DNA from 3 places in the Blastococcus sp. SYSU DS0619 genome. Region 3 is predicted to be linked to each of the others. Evidence: riboswitches for the same ligand, from Rfam matches in the RefSeq annotation. Region 3 holds a riboswitch; each other region holds the start of a gene.
The links. Region 3 has a riboswitch for cyclic di-AMP ahead of ACI79T_RS09630 (LysM peptidoglycan-binding domain-containing protein). Riboswitches for the same ligand answer to the same signal wherever they lie in the genome.
Positions count from the first base shown of each region.

Region 1 (2,253 bases), on a different contig from region 3:
GCCCGGGGTGACGGCGCTCAGCCCTGGTAGTTCACGTGCACGTGGTCGAAGTGGTTGGCCGTGGCGCTGCCGCGGTTCTCCATGGCCTTCCAGGACCCCCCGGCCGAGGACAGCATCCGCTGCTCCCAGATCAGGTAGTCCACGCCCAGCTCGTCCCAGTGCGCCCGGTGGTACTCGACGATCGCGTCACCGAGCGCCGCGTTCGACATCACCATGTAGTCCAGCGCCAGCCCGGACGGGTGGCCACCCGGGTCGGCCGCGCTCGCGCGGGTGCCGCCGAGCGTGATGCCGGCGGCGCCGGGCACGTTGCTGACCACGGCGTCGGCCGCCGCCTGCACCACCGGCCGGTGGCTGCCCGCGGTGTTGCTGATCTTGGCGACCGCCGACGCGACCACCGATGCGGCCGCCGTCGCGGCGGCGCGGGCCTGCTGGCTGGGGCTCGCGGCCGCGGCCGCCGGCGCGGGGGCTGCCGCCGACGCGGCGGCGGCAGCGGCCTCCGCCTCCGCCTTGGCCTTCGCCTCGGCCTCGGCGCGGGCGGCGGCCTCGGCCTCGGCCTGCTGCCGGTCGAGCTCCGCCTGGTCGGCGGCGGCCTGCGCCTGCTGAGCCGCGGCCTGCTCGGCGTCGCGGGTGCTGCGGCTGGCGGCGAGGTCCTGCAGCGGCGCGAGGTCCTCGGTGACGTCGATGGGACCGGAGGAGGCGGTGAGCCCCAGCTCCTGGGCGACGCTGACCGACTGCGGCGTCTCCGCCACGGCCTGCGCGGCCGGCTCGACGCCGACGAGGGTGTTGACCAGGACGGCGCCGGCTGCGGCGACCGCCAGGTACATGGCCGGGCGGCGGACGTGCGCGGGGGGCCGGCGGCGGCCGGACGTGGTGGTGCGGGGGTTCATGGGTGCGGGAGCTCCGAAGGTGTCACGCGGCCGGCCGGAGGGCGGGCCGCGGCGGGGGTGCGGGCAGCGGGGCGCCGGCGTCGGGCCGGCTGGGCGGGCCACCGGGAGACGGCGAGGAGCCGGTCGAGCGGGAAGTGCTCGGAGGTGGCCGGACAGCGGGCGGGACGCCGGGTGCGCGGTGCGATCAGCTCCGCGGACGCACCCGGGTGCGGCGGTGCCGGCGGGAGCTGAGGCGTGCGGTGGTGCAAGGGCGCGCCATGCGGCGGCTCTCCGTTTCTTCCGTTGCCGCCTACCGGGTTAGCTGACGGATTCGGGCGTGGAAGTCGCCCTACCCGCGCCGACGTGCTCGGCGCGCGATTCACCCCAGTGCTGCGGTGGGTCCCCGGCTCACCCGCGGCGCGATGGCAGCGGGCGACTCGGCGGCGTCCGACCGGACTCCCCGGATGGGGACGTGGCGACCGATCGGACCTGGCCACGGTAACCGCCGTTATGCATCCGTGACAACGAGGAGCGGGCTATTTCCACGGCGTGAGGTGTGTCGCGTGCCGGCTCCGGGCCCATCGGCGGTGTAAGGGCCGCATCCGGTCAGCCGGCGTCGGCCCACGACCGGACCACGGCGACGTCGAGCGGGAAGTCCACCGGGAAGCCGCCGAACAGCAGGCGCCCGGCGGTGGACGCCGCGGCCCGCACCGCCGTCACCACCTCGTCGGCGAGCTGCTCGGGCGCGTGCACGACGACCTCGTCGTGCAGGAAGAACACCAGGTGCGGTCGGCTCTCCAAGGGGCCGTCGCCGCCCAGCCGCCACAGCCGGTTGCGGAGGTCTGCCAGCCAGCACAGCGCCCACTCCGCGCCGGTGCCCTGGACCACGAAGTTGCGGGTGAACCGGCCCCAGGCGCGGCGGGCCCGGTCGCGCTCGTCCCGCGAGCCGGGCTGCTCCGCGGGCTCGCCGAGATCGACCGCGCGCTGCGCCCACGCCCCGGCGGGCGGCGGCGATCCCCGGCCCAGCAGCGTGTGCACCACCTCCCCGCGCTCCCCCGCCCGGGCGGCCGCCTCGACCAGGCCGATGGCCTGCGGGTAACGGCGGGTCAGCCGGGGCATCATCCGGCCGCTCTCGCCGCGGGTGCCGCCGTACATCGCCCCGAGGATGCCGAGCTTCGCCTCCGCCCGCGTGGCCACCGCCCCACCGGCGACCATGCCCTCGTAGAGGTCCGAGGCACGCGCCGCCTCCGCCATCGCGCCGTCGCCGCTCATCCCGGCGAGCACCCGCGGTTCCAGCTGGGCCACGTCCGCGACGACGAACCGCCACCCGTCGTCCGCCACCGCCGCCGGGCGGATCAGCGTGGGCACCGACAGGGCGCCGCCGCCG
Region 1 covers NZ_JBJHAM010000007.1:98,398-100,650, forward strand. Annotated here, with positions in the region: gene ACI79T_RS11155 (hypothetical protein) at 18-887, opposite strand; cyclic di-AMP (ydaO/yuaA leader) riboswitch at 1,159-1,304, opposite strand; gene ACI79T_RS11160 (bifunctional 3'-5' exonuclease/DNA polymerase) at 1,473-2,253, opposite strand, start outside.
Region 1: another riboswitch for cyclic di-AMP. It lies ahead of ACI79T_RS11155 (hypothetical protein); the one in region 3 lies ahead of ACI79T_RS09630 (LysM peptidoglycan-binding domain-containing protein).

Region 2 (2,253 bases), 120 kb from region 3:
GCCGCACCAGGTCCAGGCCGAGCACCTCCTCGGTGACGGTGTGCTCCACCTGCAGGCGGGGGTTGCACTCGAGGAAGACGAAGCGCGCGGGGTCGCCGGCCGGCACGAGGAACTCGACGGTGGCCAGGCCGCGGAGGCCGACCTGCCGGGCGAGCGCGGCGGCGGCGTCGTGCAGCTGCTTCCGGACCGCGCCCGGCAGGTTCGGCGCCGGCGCGATCTCGACGACCTTCTGCCGGCGGCGCTGCAGCGAGCAGTCGCGGTCGCCGAGGACGACGACGTCCGCGTCCGCGTCGCCGAGCACCTGCACCTCGATGTGCCGGGCGTCCTCGACCAGCTCCTCGGCGAGCAGCGCGTCGGCGCCGAAGGCGACCCGGGCCTCGTCGGCCACCGCGGCGAACGCGGCGGCGACGTCGTCGCCCCGGCGGAGGATGCGGGTGGCCCGCCCTCCCCCGCCGAACCGCGCTTTCAGCATCACCGCGCCGGTGGCATCGAGCAGGTCGACGACCTGGCCGGTCGTGGCGTCGGTGGTGCCCCGCGGGACCGGGACGCCGGCGGCCTCGGCGGCCGAGCGGGCGAGCACCTTGTCCCCGAGCGTCTCCAGGACGGGGGCGCCGGGGCCGACGACGGTCGGCGCACCGCCGTCGTCCCCGCATGCGCGCGGGAGCGCTGGGTCCTCGGAGAGGAAGCCGTAGCCGGGGTGGATCAGGTCGCAGCCGGCGGCGCGTGCGGCCTGCACGATCGCCGCGGCGTCGAGGTGGGCGGCGGGTCCGCTGCCGGGGAGGAAGTGCGTCTCGTCGGCGGCGGCGAGGTGGGGTGCGTCCGGCTCGTCGGAGGCCGTGACGGCGACCGACGTCAGCCCCTCGGCGGCCGCCGCGCGGGCGATGCGGACGGCGATCTCGCCGCGGTTGGCGATCAGCAGGCGGGCCACCCGGCGATGCTCGCACGCGCTCCGACGAGCTGTGGCGACGGTCACCGGGGCGGTCGCGAGCGGATCGGAGCGCACGCGATCGTGGACGGAGAGTCGAGGCATGCCGCGCGTCAGGAAGTAAGTGCGCGGTCGCGCTCCGTGCCGGCGGACGGAACCGGCCGGGATCGTGCGACGGGATCGGCCGTGGTCCGCTCGCGAGTCGCGTTCCCGACGGGGCGCCGTCGTCCTCCCGATCCGGCCCCGCCAGGCCCGTCCGGCCGCTTTGTGACCTTTCCGTGACATGCCTAGCGTCGTCGCCGGTCCGCCCGGGGCCGCGTCGTCACCACCACCGGTGACACCCGTGCGGACACCGCCGAACCAGGCGTCGGATCGCTCCGCCGCCCGGACCGGGGACCCACCGCAGCACTGGGGTGAAGCGTGACCGGCATGCCCGGGAGCGCCGGGCGAGTTCCCCGCCCGAACCCGTCAGCTAACCCGGTAGGCGGTTGTCGGAGAACAGGAGAAACCGTCGTCCATGACGACCACTCGCACGACCTCGGTCACCCGTCGCTCCCTCCGCGGGGCGGCGCTCGCGCTCGTCACCGGAGCGGGCATCGCCCTCTCCCCGCTCCCCGCCGTTGCTGATGTCGGCGGCGGTGGCACCTCCGGCGGCACCGTCACCGTGACGGTCGCCCCGGTCGTCGCACCGACGCACGCCGCCCAGGTGGCGGTCGACACCGCCCTCGCCCAGCAGGGCAAGCCCTACGTCTGGGGCGGCACCGGCCCCGGCGGCTACGACTGCTCGGGCCTCACCTGGTCGGCCTACCAGGCCGCGGGCCTGGAGATCCCCCGGACCTCGCGGGCGCAGTCGACGGCCGGGGTCTACGTGGACCGGGCCAACCTGCAGCCCGGCGACCTGATCTTCTTCTACGACCCGGTCGGCCACGTCGGCATGTACATCGGGGACGGGCTGATGGTGCACTCCTCGACCTACGGCCAGCCGGTGGCGGTCGTCCCGGTCGACTCGATGTGGGGCTACAACACCGCGCGCCGCATCGTCTGATCACTCCTGCGACGGTTCCCCCGGGTGTGCGCGCACGCCCGGGGGGACCGCGCGACTACACAGAGCGGAGGGTCGCCCGCTTCAGCCGGATGATCAGCCGCATCCCGCCGGACTCGGCCAACTCCTGCTGCCGCGCACGCAGCTGCTCCCCGAGCTGCTCGAGGCGCTCCTCCCCCAGCGCGTGCGACTGGGGGAACATCCGCTGCTCCTCCTCCATCGTGTGGTGGCGCACCGTGTTCTCCAGCATGCGCACCTCGGTGGTGAACTCCGGGTCGGTGACGTC
Region 2 covers NZ_JBJHAM010000005.1:106,174-108,426, reverse strand. Annotated here, with positions in the region: gene ACI79T_RS09025 (carboxyl transferase domain-containing protein) at 1-928, opposite strand, end outside; cyclic di-AMP (ydaO/yuaA leader) riboswitch at 1,269-1,427, shown strand; gene ACI79T_RS09020 (C40 family peptidase) at 1,443-1,970, shown strand; gene ACI79T_RS09015 (hemerythrin domain-containing protein) at 2,026-2,253, opposite strand, start outside.
Region 2: another riboswitch for cyclic di-AMP. It lies ahead of ACI79T_RS09020 (C40 family peptidase); the one in region 3 lies ahead of ACI79T_RS09630 (LysM peptidoglycan-binding domain-containing protein).

Region 3 (2,253 bases):
GGCCGGCGCGGGCGCCGGCGCGGCCGCGGCCGGGGCGACGGTGGCGGCGAGAACCAGGGCAGCCGTGGGGAACGTGCAGGCGAGCAGCCGGGCGCGGGGTGACACAGGAGGGCTCCAGGGGTCTCAGGACGGGTGGTCCCGACCCTGGTGAGCGAAAGCGACGGCCCGGCGGCCGGTGGGCGAACCACGGGTGACCGACGTGCGACCAGCTGAGCAGCCGGTGCGGCGACGAGCGCCCCCTGCCCGGACCCGGGCAGGGGGCGCTCGTCCTCAGCGGTGGACCCAGCGGCCCCGCGAATCGGTCAGCCCGCGACGAAGGCCACGTGCGGGTGGTCCATGTGGTTGGCCGTGGGCGATCCGCGGTCCTCCATGGCCTGCCACGCCCACCCGGTCCACGACCCGGCGATCCGCTGCTCCCAGATCACGTAGTCCACGCCGAACCGACCCGCGTTGTCGATCGCGTACTGGGCGACGGCGTCGCCCGTGGCCGAGTCGTCGTAGACCATGAAGTCGGCCGCCCGGCCCTCCGTGGGGCTGTGGCCGGGGCGGGTGAGCACGGTGCCGATGCCGAACTGCTCGGCGATCTCCTGGACGGCGGGGCGGACGTGCGCGTCCCACCGGTCGTAGGCCCCCGACACCACGGCCGGCTCCGGGACGGGCCGCTCGTCCCGGCTGGCGCGCTCGGTCACCACTCCCCCGCCACTCAGGGCGAGGACCTGACCGACGCGCAGCACGTTGGCGTTCGGGCCGATGACGCCGAGGTTCAGGGCGTGCAGGTCCTGCCAGGTGGTGCCGTGGCGAGCCGCGATCCCGGCCAGCGTGTCCCCGGCGACCACGACGTACGAGCCCGCCGCGGCGGGCGCGGGGGTGGCAGCCGGCGCCGCAGCCGAGCCGCCGATGGTGAGCACCTGCCCGACGCGCAGCAGGTTCGGGTCGGAGCCGATCGTGGCGAGGTTCGCCTGGTAGATGTCGCGCCACGAGGTGCCGTGGGCGGCCGCGAGCTTGCCGAGGGTGTCGCCGGACTGGACCGTGTGCTCGCCCGGATGCGCGGCTGCGGTGCCGACGGTGCCCAGGGTGACGGCCGAGGCCGCCGCCAGGACCACAGCCGGGTAGGCCACGGCGGTCAGGACGCGGTTGCGGGTGGGGCGACGGTGTCGGCCCGCGGTGCGGTGGCTGATGCGCATGAAGGATTGAGCCTCTCGCCGCCTGCGGAGTTAGCTGTCGGGTTCGGGCGAGAGCTGCCCGGCCGCGTGCTGCGGCTTCACCCCGAGGTCCCGGAGGGCCACTGAACGGTGGGTCCCCCGCGCCTGCCCGTCGTGTCGACACCGGGTGGCCGTGGGCAGGTTCGGCGGGCGGCCATCCGGGCCCGCCGAGCGGCGGACGGAGGAACGGTATGCAGACCGAGCGGACCCGAGGAGATCGTTCCCGACCTTTTCGGGGACCCTCCGCGTAGCCGCACACGCCGTCACCAACCGTGCGCGCAGCGCCCGGATTCACCCGATCAGGTGACAGCGCAGGGCGCCGGTTCCGCCGCGCGGGCGGGCGGGGTGACGGACGAGTCGGCCTGTACGCCGGGTTCTGTCCACGGGCGCCTTGCGGCCTCCCGATGGGCGGTCATCCATCTAGGCCTGCCGTTGCCGACAGGCTCCAGCGGTCTACCCGCAGGCTCGGGCGGGCCGCCCTCGAACGCCTGCGCAGGACGGCAGAGAACCGCCGCCCCTTCTTGACCTAGCTCCGGGTGGGGTTTACCGAGCCACGCCGGTCACCCGGCGTGCTGGTGGTCTCTTACACCACCGTTTCACCCTTACCAGCGCACGCGCTGGCGGTCTGTTTTCTGTGGCACTGTCCCGCGGGTCACCCCGGGTCGCCGTTAACGACCACCCTGCCCTGTGGAGCCCGGACGTTCCTCGGCGACGGGGTCTCCCCCGCCGACGCGACCGCCCAGCCGACTCGTCCGTCGTGCCGAGCAGTCTAGGGGGTGCCCGCCACCCGCCGGTCGCCCGTGGGTGATCGCTGCTCGACCCCGGCCGTGCGGCCGAGAGTGTCGTACCCCGCGCCTAGCCTGCGGGTATGTCGTCGGGTGGCGGGTTCGCGGTCGGGGTGACCGTGGTGCCCGTGGACCAGGCGCCCGCGCCGTGGGAGCCGTCCGATCCGGAGCCCGCCCGGTGGGACGACCCGCTGGGTGAGCTGCTGCCGGCCCGGCGGAGCGCGGCGGAGGCGGCCGCGCTGTTGCAGCAGATCGTGGTGGCCGAG
Region 3 covers NZ_JBJHAM010000005.1:226,265-228,517, forward strand. Annotated here, with positions in the region: gene ACI79T_RS09625 (hypothetical protein) at 1-105, opposite strand, end outside; gene ACI79T_RS09630 (LysM peptidoglycan-binding domain-containing protein) at 303-1,184, opposite strand; cyclic di-AMP (ydaO/yuaA leader) riboswitch at 1,209-1,305, opposite strand; RNA gene rnpB (RNase P RNA component class A) at 1,552-1,953, opposite strand; gene ACI79T_RS09640 (DUF222 domain-containing protein) at 2,071-2,253, shown strand, end outside.